Regions from separate parts of the Paraglaciecola sp. G1-13 genome, predicted to be linked through region 1. Evidence: riboswitches for the same ligand, from Rfam matches in the RefSeq annotation. Region 1 holds a riboswitch; the other holds the start of a gene.
What was found. Region 1 has a riboswitch for thiamine pyrophosphate ahead of thiC (phosphomethylpyrimidine synthase ThiC). Riboswitches for the same ligand answer to the same signal wherever they lie in the genome.
Positions count from the first base shown of each region.

Region 1 (7,492 bases):
ATGAACAACATAACCCCAGCTATCACGAGGGGAAATATGCGCGGGTCAGTGTATTTTAATTTCTGTGGCTTTCTAACATGCTCTGGTCTAGGCAAAATGGGTAGGGCGTAAACGGCCAATATGGCGGCTGCCAGCGTTAATAATACTGAGAAATACAAAGGAGTAATCAAGCTGATACTTGCCAACAAACCACCTATGGCGGGGCCTAATATTGATCCAATATTGGTTGCGGCGCCTATGGCTCCCATGCCTTTGATACGATCTTGTACTGTCGTTATGTCTGCCATGTAAGCGTTAGCAGAGGGAGAAACTGCTGCCATCACCACCGCATTGGCTACTCGTGTTGTGATCAAAAGCGCGAGGGCAATAAGGGGGATCAGGTAACCCAGCAGGGCGGCTTGAAATACACCCGCGAATAAAATGGTACCTGCTGAATAGCCAAACAAACCAATCAGCAGGACTTTCCTTCTGCCCCACATGTCACTGGCACGTCCCCACAAAGGACTGACCAAAAATATGGTTAACGAAGAACAAGATATAATGGCTCCGATTTGCACTTCCACTAAACCGATTTCACGCCCAAGGGGGGCGAGTATGGCAAACAGCACGGTTTGGGCAAATCCCATGGCGCCTGCAGCTAACAATAAGGTGCGTTTGGCTAACGCATTCGCTGCACGTGGATGGTTTACATCACTGGCTTGATCATTGTTTGTTTGGGTCATAAAAGGATAATTTGAACACTGTATTTAAAGCGCTTTACAAATTGGAAAATGTAAAGCGCTGATAATATTACGACAAAGTCGCTAACTTACATTAAGGTCGTTAGCGCTTCACCTGAATACTGTTCTAGTTCTTCAAGTTTTCCGCTGCGAATTTTATTGGTCCAGTTTGCGTCTTGCAGTAACGCACGACCCACGGCAATTAAATCAAACTCGCCCTTGTCCATACGCTCGATCAAATCATCGATAGAGCGTGTATTCGAACCTTGACCTGCAAAGGCACTGAAAAAGTCTTCATTCAAGCCCACAGAGCCAACGGATATAGTGGGTTTACCGGTGAGCTTTTTAGTCCAGCCAGCAAGGTTCAAATCACTGCCTTCAAATTCATTTTCCCAGTAACGGCGCTGAGAGCAGTGGAATATATCCACACCTGCATCACTTAAGGGCGCTAAGAACTCTTCAAGTAACTGCGGCGTTTCAGCCAGCCTTGCGCTGTAATCTTGTTGTTTCCATTGTGAGTAACGTAATACGATGGGGAAGTCAGGTGAGGTAGCTGCGCGTATTGCTTTGACAATTTCTACCGCTAAACGAGAGCGATTAGCCATGCTACCACCCCATTCGTCAGTACGTTGGTTAGTGCCTTCCCAGAAGAATTGATCAATCAAATATCCGTGAGCACCGTGAATTTCAATGCCATCAAAACCAATTCGCTGAGCATCCGCAGCTGCAGTCGCAAAGCCGTTAATAACCGTTTCAATTTGTGCTTGGGTCATTGGCTCAGCACCTTGTTTACCTGGCTTGAACAGTCCAGAAGGGCCGACGCTAGGTAATTCAGGAAACGGCGCTTTTTGCGCTACGCGCGCCATGCCTACGTGCCACAATTGAGGCATGATTTTACCCCCGGCACCGTGTACTGCATCAACGGTCTTTTTCCATCCTGCAAGAGCAGCATCCCCATGAAACTGAGGAATACGATCACTCATGGTTGCCACAGGATCGTTTATGGTCGTGCCTTCGGTGATAATTAAGCCTGTTCCACCTTGTGCGCGGCGGCGATAATAATCGGCGACGTCTGAAGTAGGTACTCCACCAGGAGAAAACTCACGGGTCATTGGGGCCATTACTACGCGGTTATCTAGCGATAAGCCTTTGTGGGTAAAGGGGGCGAATAATGCGTCTACTTTGTTACTCATAGTGTTGTCCTTGATAATGTTTATTTTCGTTAGTTTTGTCTAATTTGAAACTCTAATTCGAAACTCTAATTTGAAACTTTCATTCGAATCCCTAAATTGAAACTGATAAAGCGGGTGCAACGCTAACTGAGCGCACCAGGGACTCAATCATGACTGTTGCAAGCTGCGCTATATCTCGTTGTTCACCCAACATGTGCGATAAGTGCAACGATATCAAGCCGTGGACTCCGGCCCAAACTACATAACATATATCTGTTGGGTCACCTTTTAAGATCCCAGCGCTTACCGCTGACTTCACCACTTGGCGCATTGGCGCGCTACTACGTAAAATCTCACGTTCAAGAGCTGCATATTTGCTTAAGTCAGGCTGAGCTACGCTATACATGACGCGATAGGAATCTGGAAATTGCAATGCAAAATCAAAATAGGCATGACAAAGTGCGCTCAGCTGCTTATCTTGGGTTGGCTCTTGGGCTAAAGCATGTTCGAGGGTGTCGGCAATCCGTGCAAATTCACGCTGGCGCAGCGCTGCAAGGATATCAGCCTTGTTTTTAAAATAACGATAGGGCGTAGTGCGACTGCAACGTAAATCAGCGGCTAATCCGCGCAATGAAATACCCTCTACGCCACTTTTGGCAAATGAAACCAAGGCGTGATCGCACATTCTATTGCGAAAACACTGTATCTCTTCATCCGTTAACACTTTAGGCATTGAGGCTCTTTAGCGCTTCTGGCACATACATCTTTTGCATACACTTGGGTTTACTATTTGGGTGTTTGACGCCCATAATATATTTTATATTGACACTGTCAATTTAAAATAAAACACCCATAAGCCAGTCTCGATATAAGTGGACTACCATGGGTTTTTTATTATTAACTGCTCTTCAATTTGACAGTGATAATTGCGCAGTACTCAAGGAATGCTAATTATTTGGGGAATATAGTTAAACCTTGATGCGCATCCGTACTTGAATCTGAATAGTTGGTTTCACTTTTAAAGTGATAGCGATATTGAGTCGAGTAGATTCAGTGGAATAATTATAAGTATTGACGGCGGGTTTGGGCGTAACTATTGTGCTTAGCTGGGTCTCGAGAGCTTTTCCAGCTAAATAGAGCACTTAACCAAAGTGCATCATAGAAAGTCGTTAAGCAATGCAACCAATTGGTCTATCGCCGGAGTCGCAATCGGTTGTCGTAATTATTGTCGTCAAGGCAAGTTCAGCTGTATCAGCTATCGTCCTGGTTTGATCAACTTAAGGGATCCTTGATAATAGAGCGGGTAGTAAGACGCTAACCGAGCTTTACTATTTTCAGTCTGTTGCGCCTCTAATCTGTAAGAAGATAAATAAATATTGTAAGAAGATAGATAAACGCACAAAGAAAAACCCGCTTAGAAGCGGGTTTTAATAATATTTTCGCAATTGCTGTAAATATTCGTTACTCAGTGTCTTCTGGTTTATCTGTTGCCTTTTCTTCCGCTTTCTTCACGCGTATTTTATTTGCACCTAAGGTATGGCCGTTCAGATTAATAGTAGCGGCTTTCGCATCGCCTGCTTTTGGCATTTCAACAAAGCCAAAGCCTTTTGAGCTTTGCGTTGCGGGATCAATCACAATAGTGCATGACTGAACAACACCATAACCTTCAAAGAGGGTGCGAAGCTCGTCTTGCGTGGTGGCTCGGTCTAAATTGCGGATCAATAATTTCATGGTAACGCCCTTATAAAAAATAATGGGCTAATGATAACAGCGTTTGCTGTGTATCAATACGGGTTAATGCTAGTGGCTGTTGATCCTTGGTGTGGTTTTTTACATCCTTGTTATCTAGCTTCACTCCGAATTTGCGTGAGGTCATTGAAAAAGACTTCACTTTTTTTGTTCTAGGATAAAATATTTTTGGACCTCTACCCTTGGTAATGCTCGTCCGAATTGTTTCCTATCGCTCTCGTTAACGTGTCGCTAAAAGCGGTTAACGTTAAATTTTAAGCACTTATAAATTTAACAAAGTTAAGTGGTTAAAGTGGTTTTTATGGAATTATATTAACAATATTCAGTATTTTTGGTGAATTTACAGGTTTTTATAATTAAGGCGTTTTTAGCTTAAATGTGTCAATCGTGCTTTTATTTAAGTCAGCAATAAATGTATTTTTGGGTAAAATAAATTCCTTTGGCGTGGGGCTAGTAATTCTAAATTTGTTGTCCTATTATCCGCACTCGCTCTCGGGGCGCCTTTTTTGGCTGAGATGTAGTAATACAGACCCGTAGAACCTGATCCGACTAGTATCGGCGTAGGAATGAGCAGCACATCCTCACAAGGGATGTTTGTTTTCGTTTTCCGCGCGCCTGTATTTTTTTAAGGAAAACAAAATGAACACTGTCCTTTCTTCCAGTGAAGCGGTTGCTAACGCACCGGCTAGTACCTCCTCTGAAAGTCAAAAAATTACACGCACCCCCCTTCCAGCCAGTAAAAAAGTGTATGTTGCATCGCCTAACGATCCTAGCGTTCGTGTGCCCATGCGCGAAATCAGTTTAACCGACGGAACCGCCGTCACTTTGTACGATACCTCAGGTCCCTATACCGATGAAACCGTAGACATAGACGTCAACAAAGGCATGGCTGATGTGCGAAGTGAGTGGGTATTGTCTCGAAACGACACTGAACAATATCAAGGTCGTGAGGTACAACCCCAAGACAACGGACACTTCGATCAAGAACGCGCGTTTCAATATTACAATGATGCTTTGCAGCGCACGCCAAGACGTGCCTTACCTGGTAAAAATGTCAGCCAAATGCATTATGCCCGCAAAGGTATTATCACCAAAGAAATGGAGTACATTGCCGTTCGCGAAAACCAAGCTCGGGAAGCCCTAAGCAATGAGTTCACTACGGATGAGCGTAATAAGCGACTAAAAGGAAATTCTTTGGGAGCCAATTTGCAGCCCATTACACCAGAGTTTGTGCGCAAAGAAGTGGCTGAAGGCAGAGCGATAATCCCAGCCAATATTAACCATACAGAACTCGAACCCATGATAATTGGGCGCAACTTTTTGGTTAAAATCAATGGCAACATTGGTAACTCAGCACTGCGTTCTTCCATTGAAGAAGAAGTTGAAAAGCTGGTGTGGTCAATTCGTTGGGGCGGCGACACCATTATGGACTTGTCAACGGGCAAGAATATTCACTCTACTCGCGACTATATCGTTAGAAACTCTCCCGTTCCCGTGGGCACAGTGCCTATTTACCAAGCGTTAGAAAAGGTCAAGGGTGTTGCTGAAGACCTGACCTGGGAAGTGTTTCGCGATACCTTGATTGAGCAAGCCGAGCAGGGCGTAGATTATTTCACCATTCATGCTGGGGTGCGGTTGCATCATATTCCTATGACGGTGGACCGCGTTACAGGCATCGTCTCCCGTGGTGGTTCTATCATGGCAAAATGGTGCATTGCTCACCATCAAGAAAACTTTTTATACACCCATTTTGAAGACATTTGCCACATCATGAAAGCATATGACGTGAGCTTTTCCCTCGGTGATGGCTTGCGTCCAGGCTCATTAGCGGATGCTAACGATGAAGCTCAATTTGCCGAGCTGATTACGCTTGGTGAGCTGACTAAAATTGCCTGGAAACACGATGTACAAACTATGATCGAAGGCCCAGGTCATGTGCCTATGCATATGATTAAAGAAAATATGGATATGCAACTTGAACATTGTCATGAAGCACCATTTTATACGCTTGGCCCGCTGACTACCGACATCGCCCCTGGTTACGATCATATTACGAGTGGAATAGGGGCTGCGATCATTGGTTGGTATGGTTGTGCAATGCTGTGCTACGTAACCCCCAAAGAGCATTTAGGCTTGCCGAACAAAGATGATGTTAAGCAAGGGATCATGGCGTATAAAATTGCCGCTCACGCAGCGGATATTGCTAAAGGTCACCCAGGCGCTCGCTACCGCGACGATTTACTGTCTAAGGCGCGTTTTGAGTTTCGTTGGGTCGATCAGTTTAATTTAGGCCTAGACCCTGATACTGCTCGCGCATTTCATGACGAAACCTTGCCTAAAGACGCAGCGAAGGTCGCCCATTTTTGCTCCATGTGTGGGCCTAAATTCTGCTCTATGAAAATCTCTCAAGAGGTGCGCGAATATTCAGCGGATTTGAAAAACACTGACATTGAAGCCGGTATGGCGCAAAAATCCGCTGAGTTTACCGCCGCAGGTGCACAGATATACGTCGCTCAGACGGAGTAACGCTGTGGCTGTGCAAAGTGAACACAAAATGCGCATTGCCATTGTTGGTGCAGGCATTATGGGGCGAATGATGGCGTGGCAATTATTACAACGCCAAGCGGATATTTCGCTCACCATATTTGATAAAGATCCCATCGAAAGTGGCAGTGCTGCTGCGTATACAGCAGCAGGTATGTTAGCACCGTATAGCGAGCTTGAAAGTGCAGAGCTTGCTGTGTTTTCTATGGGGATGGCGTCTTTAACGCGCTGGCCGGATGTTATTAACAGCCTAAATTTGCACTTGGCTAAACCACTCACGTTGTTCGCTCAGGGCACGTTAGTGGTGGCGCACCGCGAAGATAAAGCCGATTTTCAGCAGTTTTCCCGCCAGTTGATGGGTAAGTTGCCAGATTTCGCGCAAGATAAAGAGTTTTCACACATGCGGTTATTAACCCAAACAGCGCTTCATCATTATGCTCCGCAATTAGCAAAACACTTTGAGGGCGGACTTTATCTTCCGAACGAAGCATGGGTTAATACCGCTGAGGTGATGACAGGTCTTGCATCCTATCTTGAGCAATCGGCTGTGACGTGGAAGTCAAACTCGCACGTGCTCAGGGTTGATAACGAACAGCGAAGCAATAATGGCAATAGCGCAGCGGTAGTCTTGCCTGAGGGAAAACAGGTATTTGATTATGTGATTGACTGCCGCGGACTTGGCGCAAAGCAAGTCCCACTTGCTGATACCCAAAGGCGGACTAAGTTCAACTACAACGCCACTGAACAGAAAACGTTCGGGCAGCAAATACCTGAGTTACGCGGGGTGCGCGGTGAAGTCATTACCTTATATGCGCCAGAGGTAGAGCTTAAGCACGCAGTGCGACTGATGCATCCAAGATACAAGTTGTATATTGCACCGCGGCACAACCATCATTTTGTGATTGGTGCGAGTCAAATCGAAAGCGAAGATACTGGCCCAATCACAGTGCGCTCGACGCTTGAACTGCTGTCTGCAGCGTATTCCATTGACGTGGGTTTTGGTGAAGCAAAGATTGTACAAACTGCGACGAATTGTCGCCCAGCATACCCAGATAACCTACCTAAAATACATTTTAATCAGCGGGTTATACGCATCAATGGTCTATTTCGTCACGGTTACTTGTTAGCGCCCATACTCGCTGAGCAAGCGTGCGACAGGTTGTTCAATAGCGATTTTAAATCAACATTTGAGAACTTAATTCAGGAAGTAGCATGTTAACTATTTATTTTAACGGCGAGCCGTTCAAGGTAACGCAACAGTCATTGCCTGACGTCCTTCGAGAACTCAATGCACCTGCTATGTGTGCG
Region 1 is NZ_CM147903.1:1,841,728-1,849,219, forward strand. Features, by position in the region: gene AC0L6N_RS07720 (MFS transporter) at 1-722, opposite strand, end outside; gene AC0L6N_RS07725 (NADH:flavin oxidoreductase) at 809-1,912, opposite strand; gene AC0L6N_RS07730 (TetR/AcrR family transcriptional regulator) at 2,004-2,624, opposite strand; gene AC0L6N_RS07735 (RNA recognition motif domain-containing protein) at 3,353-3,622, opposite strand; TPP riboswitch at 4,124-4,224, shown strand; gene thiC (phosphomethylpyrimidine synthase ThiC) at 4,280-6,166, shown strand; gene AC0L6N_RS07745 (FAD-dependent oxidoreductase) at 6,171-7,403, shown strand; gene thiS (sulfur carrier protein ThiS) at 7,397-7,492, shown strand, end outside.

Region 2 (7,492 bases), 730 kb from region 1:
GTTTATTTAATAGGCTAGAAGTAGTCGGACTTAAGGATTTACCCACAATCAGACTAACTTCGCCGCTTGAAGCGTCTCGCTTAAAGCCAAGCTTTAAAGGAACGTAGTCATTATGCCCCCAGAATTTTAGTAAATTTGTGGTTGCTCCAAATGAACTTGTGATTAACGGTATGTCATGTTCAATCGCGGATGATTCGACGAACTTTAACAATGTGCTTGCGATGCTTGTGCGTCTATAGTCTTGACTAACCGCTATTCGTACAATCCGCCATTGCTCATACGTTACGAATTTGTCATCTGCGGTATGTAAGGCCAAGTTTTGGGAGACTAAATGACCATTTACTCTTCTATGACCTAGCAGTATTTCTTGTGATATATCTGCTAGGGCGCTTCCTCCCTCTAAACAAATTAACGCAACGCCGATGACATCCTCGTTGAGTGTACAAACATACACTCGTTGTTCAGGGGCGTCGAGTAATCTGAATAAGTCATCAGGACTCGTTTGATAATGCGCGCTGATAAGCAAAGAGAATATTTTTGACAATAGATCTGGGGAGTCAACCAGTCGCTTCTTAGATACTTCTTGGCACTTAAATTCGTTTAACCTCATGGGGGAGGTTTCCCGGTTTTCAGGTATCTTATTCTGCCCAGTAACTTTGCTTTGTGGCTGGGCGTGTGAACTTGAATTGGAGTCTTGCATAATAAAAACAGTAAACCAAAAATGCTCTAAACAGTCATTTACATACCAACGTATCGGCGTGCTAAGAGTTAGGCTTTTCCAACCTTTGTGCGCAGTTTCTAAGTATGGCTTGAAACGTAATTCAAATCCTCTACCTGCGCCCTCATATCCATGGACAGTTGAGCTTAAAACAACCCTAGGATATGTATCTAAAAGTGTTTTTAAAATAGAGGGGGGGATTGCAGCAGCTTCATCAACAAATAGTAGGTCTGCGTGGTAACACCCCGACACCAATGCGTCAGGTGCTACAAATTCTAAACTCCCATTCTTATTCGAGGTGCTTCGTTCTGGCGCGGTGGCAAATGCAAATACCTGTTCGACATTGTGCTTAGTCGGGGCGGTAATAAGGATCCTTTTTTCCTGCTCTAACATTAAAGCTCGTGCGGCCCGCCCAAGCGCCGAGGACTTGCCTCGACCTCTATCTGCAGTGACCACCAAGGGACGATTTCTGTGTCCAGACGCAGCTTTGATAATGCTACTAACAACCTTATCTTGCTCTAAAGTCGCGCTGTCTAGTTGTCGATTAAGGTGCTCTGGCGCAATGACGGCATTGTGTCCACGAAACGAAGATGGGGTAATAACAACCGTGTCCTGATCTTTTTCAATTATCGATATCAAACGGTTGATAAACCGACTTGGCTCCAAGTATTTAGCATAGCCGTATGAGTAACGTTTTTTGGAAAGGGGAGCGGTATATTGAGACCAGCTTTTCAGCTCAGGGCAAATTAAAATCATTAACCCATTCGCTTTGATAGTGCCGCTATAGGCCATAAGTGCATTTGCACTTAACCCCGAGTAACAGTTATAGATAAGAGTGTTATATTCTCTGCCTAAGTGTTGACGATAATCTACGCTATTAACCTCTTGATAAGTACTAGGGGCATCACCTACCCACAGATGCTTACTCGCAAGAGACTCGACATTAATAAGTAAGTTTTCAGCCTGCTTTTCAGCCCACTCTTTAGCACCGCTCACAATCACCAATTGGCGGTGAAAAACATGGCTTTTCCGCTGTTTAACCCAATCTTCTATTTTAAAGTGTAAATCCACGCTGATATTATCTGTACAATAAACTCGAAATTATCGCCAGTTTAAGCAATGTTACCAAGGAATACGAATGCGCTTTTTATCAAGACGATTAGTGATGCCCAATGATCTTAATTATGCCAACTCATTGTTCGGGGGCAGGGCACTGGAGTGGATAGATGAAGAGTCTGCGATATACGCAATTTGTCAGCTAGAAACGAATCAATTAGTCACCAAACACATTGGTGAAATCAGCTTTGAATCACCAGCGTTACAAGGTGACGTAGTGGAGTTTGGTCTAGAAACCAAAAAGGTGGGCCGTACTTCAATTACGGTTACTTGCTTGGTGAGAAATAAAGAAACAAAGAAAACGATCTGCTTAGCAGACGACATTGTATTTGTTCGTGTTGATCGTGAAACGCGCTTGCCCGTCGCCCACGGTAAAACGTTTGATGAGCTGCAAGAACGAGCAAGGTTAGAAATGAAGGGACTGACTTAATGGATCTAGGTTCTTTCTATCGTGTTGCCGAGCTTCCGCGATTTACCGGAAAAATTTGGCTTGCGTTTGCTATAAGTTTTATCTCGATAAATAGTTGTGCCGTAGCGGGGCAATCAGATTATTCAATTATTGAAAGTCATTCTTTACCGAGTGAATTAGAAGAAAGCTCGGCATTGTATTGTGCCGGTAAAGATCAAATTTACAGTATTAATGATTCAGGCAATGCGCCTATTATTTTTCAACTAAGTGATGACGGCGATATTTTGTCTCTACGCAGCCCAGACAATGTCAAAAATAAAGATTGGGAAGCCCTGACTGCAGATGACGAATTTTTCTATGTGGGTGATATAGGCAACAATCGAGGGACACGGAAAAATGTATTTATATACAAGTTACCCCGAAATGAAATGGATAAAGCGAAAACCAAAAAACTTAGTGTGTCTTACGAAGGGAATAATCACAAAGCAAACGAGTCGCTTAATCATGACTTTGATGCAGAGGCGTTAGTCGCTGTGGGTGATGACTTAGTCTTATTTTCAAAAAGCTGGCGTACCGATGTTCTCAACGTGTATCTGGTAGATAAAAATGAAAGTAAACAAAAACTCAGCGCTCACATCTCAGTAAAAGGCATTCCAGGTGTGATCACCGGTGCGGATTACGACAAAATGAACGAGCGGTATGTCTTGGTTGGTTATCCTTCGAAACGCGTAGGCTTTGGTGATCCATTTATAGTGCTACTAGATAAAAATTTCACATTAATTGAAACCATACCGTTACCAGGGTACGGGCAGGTAGAAGGTGTGTGCGCTCATCCATCTGGGCAAATTTGGTTTACTCAAGAATCTTCAATTTTTAGCAGTAGTAAATTAGTTAAGTTAAAACTAGCGAGTCATAAAGCGACCTAACGTCATGTTTATGCGAATAATCAGCGCTTGCGCTGGATGACAGTATTGCTACACTGTCGCCGTTAACACTGTCGAGATTCATTTTGTTAACTACCAAGGGGTGCCGAAAGGCTGAGATTTGTCTCTTAAGAGATATGACCCTTACACCTGATCCGGATAATACCGGCGTAGGAATGGTTATTTCGTTCGCATTTCAAAAATGTAAACATCTCCCATTTATCTGCCGCAAAGCCGGATCTTTTCAACCTTTACTGAAGAGATCCCAATGAAGTTTTGTTCTACCTTACTTGCTCTATCCATAGCATCAAGTTTCGCCAGCCACGCTGATGAGTCCAAAGACATTGAACGTATTACTGTTAGCTCAGATTTTCGCCAGCAAGCGTTAATGTTCATCCCTGCAAGCGCAACCATATTAAGCGATTCACAAATTGAAGCTCGCCAAGCGCAACACCTTGAAGACATTTTAAATGTTGGCGCCAATATCAACTTTGCCAGTGGTGCATCTCGCGGGCGATTCATTCAAATTCGCGGTATCGGTGAGCGCAGCCAATTTTCAGAGCCAAGTAACCCATCTGTTGGATTTCTAGTGGATGATTTTGACTTCTCTGGTATTGCAGGTGTGGGCACATTGTTTGATGTGGAACAAGTTGAAATTTTGCGTGGCCCACAAGCGACCGAGTTTGGGGCGAGTGCCATGGCTGGGGTTATTAAGGTTAAAACCGTTGATGCCGGACCGGATCAAAGCGGTAAATTATCATTTTCACTTGCCGAGCAAAATACATGGAGTGTAGGCGGCGCTTACGGCAATGCCATAACGGATAATCTATTCTATCGTGTGGCGGTTCAACAGTTTAAGAGTGATGGTTTTGTACAGAATACTTTTTTAAATCGTGACGACACCGATAACCTAGATGAATTTACCTCAAGAGTAAAACTGAAATATCTGCCTGCAGATTGGTTGACCTTCGACCTTAATTATCAATATTTCGATATAGATAACGGTTATGACGCGTTTTCTCTGGAAAATACTCGAGAATCACGTGCTGATGAACCTGGTTTCGACCGCCAAAAAACTCATGCCCTAGGCCTAAAAACGGAAATAAACACCGAGCTTACGGATGTTTTTGTTATTTTGAGTCAATCAAATTCAGATATGGGCTACAGCTATGATGAAGATTGGACATACGTCGGCTTTCATCCTGACGAGTATTCTTCCGTAGACAGCTATTTCAGAGAGCGCGATACAGATAACGTTGACATACGCTTTTTATCAAACGACAACTCAACTTTATTCAATGGCTCAACTCAATGGTTATTTGGCCTGTATTCGAAATCCATGGATGAGAGTTTACTGCGCCAATACACCTATGCAGACGGTGACTTTACAAGTCGTTATCAACAAGACAACCTCGCCGTATATTCGCAAGTCGATACCGAACTGTCTGACACCCTTAGTTTACGCTTGGGCCTTCGCGCCGATCGTTTTGAAATAGACTACAGCGATATAAGCGGTTTCACCCAAAGCAATGATAAAACGTTGATCGGCGGTAAAGCCGTGCTTGATTATAGTATCGATAGCGCCTCTGTTTATGCCAGCGTATCAAGGGGCTACAAAGCCGCTGGCTTTAATCCAGATGAGCGGGTCAGCTCGGACAAGCGTATTTATCAACCTGAGTACAATTGGAACTACGAAATTGGGGTAAAGGGCAACTTTATTAATTACGACGCCTTTATTCGCATGGCAGTTTTCTACATGGACCGTGAAGACACCCAAGTCAGTGATTATGATGTACAAACTCGTGCAGACGGTAGCGCCACATTCATTGACATCATAGGTAATGCTGATACAGGCACTAACTGGGGTTACGAATTAGAGTCAGGCTGGCAAGTAAACGACAGTGTATATTTGCACGCTAATTTCGGTTGGCTTGATGCCACTTTTGAAGATTATACCCTAGCCGATGGCTCGGTTGTTGATAAGCAAGACCAAGCCCAAGCTCCAAACTACACCTTCAATATTGGCGCCAATGTGCAGTTGTCTGAGCAAGTCAGTTGGTCGATAGACGCAGATGGTAAGGACGAATACCGCTTTTCTGACGGTCACGACGAAAAGTCACCATCTTATGTGTTGGTCAATACCGCGATGCGTTTTGATGTACAAGACTGGTCGTGTTCTGTGTGGGTAAAAAATGTGTTTGACCGAACTTACTACGTCCGTGGTTTTGGTGGATTCAACAATGACCCACGAGAAGGTTACGCCACTCCGGAGCCTTATTATCAACTGGGAGATGGCCGTCAAGTGGGCATCAGTGCTCAATACAACTTTTAGCAAGAGGAGCTAATAATGAAATTAGTCGCAGAGATTTCAATGTACCCGTTAAACGAACAGTACCTTGAGCCGATCCAAACTTTTATCGACCGTTTGAATGAATACGGCCACTTGAAGGTAGTCACCAGTGCTACCAGTACTTTGGTGAGCGGGGACTATTTGGCAACCATGCAAGTACTCGCTAAAGAAATGCAGCGCAGTCATCAGGAAGTCGGGCAGGCAATATTTGTATGCAAGTTCCTAAATGGTGACAAAATGAGCAGCGATGTGTAATGCAAGGCTTAATCGAGCTGTTCAATAATATTGCTCAGCAGTTTGTTGCACTACCTTGGCTAGAAGCAACGGCGGTAATACTCGCTGTTGCTTATGTGTGGCTAGCAGCGAGAGAAAATATCTGGTGCTGGCCTTGTGCACTGGTAAGCACTGGCATTTATACTTGGTTATTTTGGGAAGTTTCGTTGCTGTTTCATACTTTACTGAACGCCTATTACTTGTTAATGGCGGTATATGGTTGGCAACAATGGAAGCAGCGTGAAGATGAAGAGATCCCCATTCAAAGCTGGTCTATTCAAAAGCACCTGGTGCGATTAATGTTATTGACGTGTATCGCGTTTGGTCTGACCGTTTTTGCTAGTATGTGGTTGGACTCTCAATACCTTTACCTAGATGCTTTTATCACAGTGTTCAGTGTTTACACCACTATGATGGTCGCGCACAAAGTGTTAGAAAACTGGCTTTATTGGATTGTGATCAATAGCTTTGCCTGTTACTTGTATTTCACGAAAGAGATGTATCTAACGGGGGCACTTTTTATTTTTTATGTGTTATTTGCGGTATATGGTTATATCAATTGGCGCCAACAGCATGTAGGTAGGCCTTATGCCCCATCGGCATCAGCTTAACTCAGCTGTATTGGCTGAGCTAACAAGTCTAGCGCTCTGCCGAGATGGATTTAACGTAAAGCCAGTTCAAAAGGCGGGGGCGGTTAATACAAGTTATTGTTTAACCACTGCTTCTGGTCAATTTTTTATGAAAATGTTCGAATCTGATCAGGTAAACCAACTTGATCGTCAACAGCTATTCGATATTCAAAAAGCGGTCTGGCAGAAAGGGATGGCCTGTGAGCCGGTCTATCTGTCAACGGCCGCTGGTTTTCAATTAGATGCTTGGGTACAAAGTCATACTTTGGAAAACAGCACTTTGAGCGAAGACATTAAAGCGCATCAGTTGGCTGATGCATTGCATCGCATTCATAGCTTAGATATTGAAGGGCACAGACTGAATTTACCTGCACAGTGGGCAGGCTATCTATCACAATTGCCGCAGCAACAATATTGGAAAGAGCGCGAGGAAGCGCAGGGGTTAGCGAGCATTTGGTCTGCTACACCGGCCCATGAGTTAGTTTTTTGCCATAATGATTTGTCGTTTCAGCATGTCACAACTGAACAATCTAACGTGATATTCGATTGGGAATATTGCGCGTTATCAAATCGTTACTTTGACTTAGCGGCTTGCATCGAAGTGAATAATCTCAATTTTGAGGTTCAAACTTATTTGCTATCAAGATATGCACAAAATACGCAGTTACCACTGCCGTTAGTATTACAAAAGACCACTGAAATGCTTCCGTTAGTTAATCTAACGGGTCGCCTTTGGTACGCTGTAGCAAAGAAAATAACCGCCTCACAATGTCATACTGCCGATAAAATAAGCGGTTGAACCTAAACCTGATATTTTAGCTACAAAAGCACTTTACCTTTTACCCTTGTTACGTATAATTCAGCAGCTCAGCAGGGGTGTAGTTCCAATTGGTAGAACAGCGGTCTCCAAAACCGATGGCTGGGGGTTCGAATCCCTCCACCCCTGCCAATTTTTCAGATTCACTCTTCAATCATATCCCCCATAAATTAAAAATAACTTTTTTACCCGATTGGAGGGTGAGAAGCCCCATGGGGTTTGACAAATTGTCTGGAACAATTTGTACCGCACAGCGC
Region 2 is NZ_CM147903.1:1,109,555-1,117,046, forward strand. Features, by position in the region: gene AC0L6N_RS04630 (tRNA(Met) cytidine acetyltransferase TmcA) at 1-1,789, opposite strand, end outside; gene AC0L6N_RS04635 (acyl-CoA thioesterase) at 1,857-2,264, shown strand; gene AC0L6N_RS04640 (hypothetical protein) at 2,264-3,169, shown strand; TPP riboswitch at 3,256-3,360, shown strand; gene AC0L6N_RS04645 (TonB-dependent receptor) at 3,435-5,498, shown strand; gene AC0L6N_RS04650 (hypothetical protein) at 5,514-5,771, shown strand; gene pnuC (nicotinamide riboside transporter PnuC) at 5,771-6,400, shown strand; gene AC0L6N_RS04660 (phosphotransferase) at 6,378-7,217, shown strand; tRNA gene AC0L6N_RS04665 (tRNA-Trp) at 7,291-7,367, shown strand.
Region 2: it holds a riboswitch for thiamine pyrophosphate, as region 1 does, so the genes downstream of both, AC0L6N_RS04645 (TonB-dependent receptor) here and thiC (phosphomethylpyrimidine synthase ThiC) in region 1, are expected to answer to the same signal.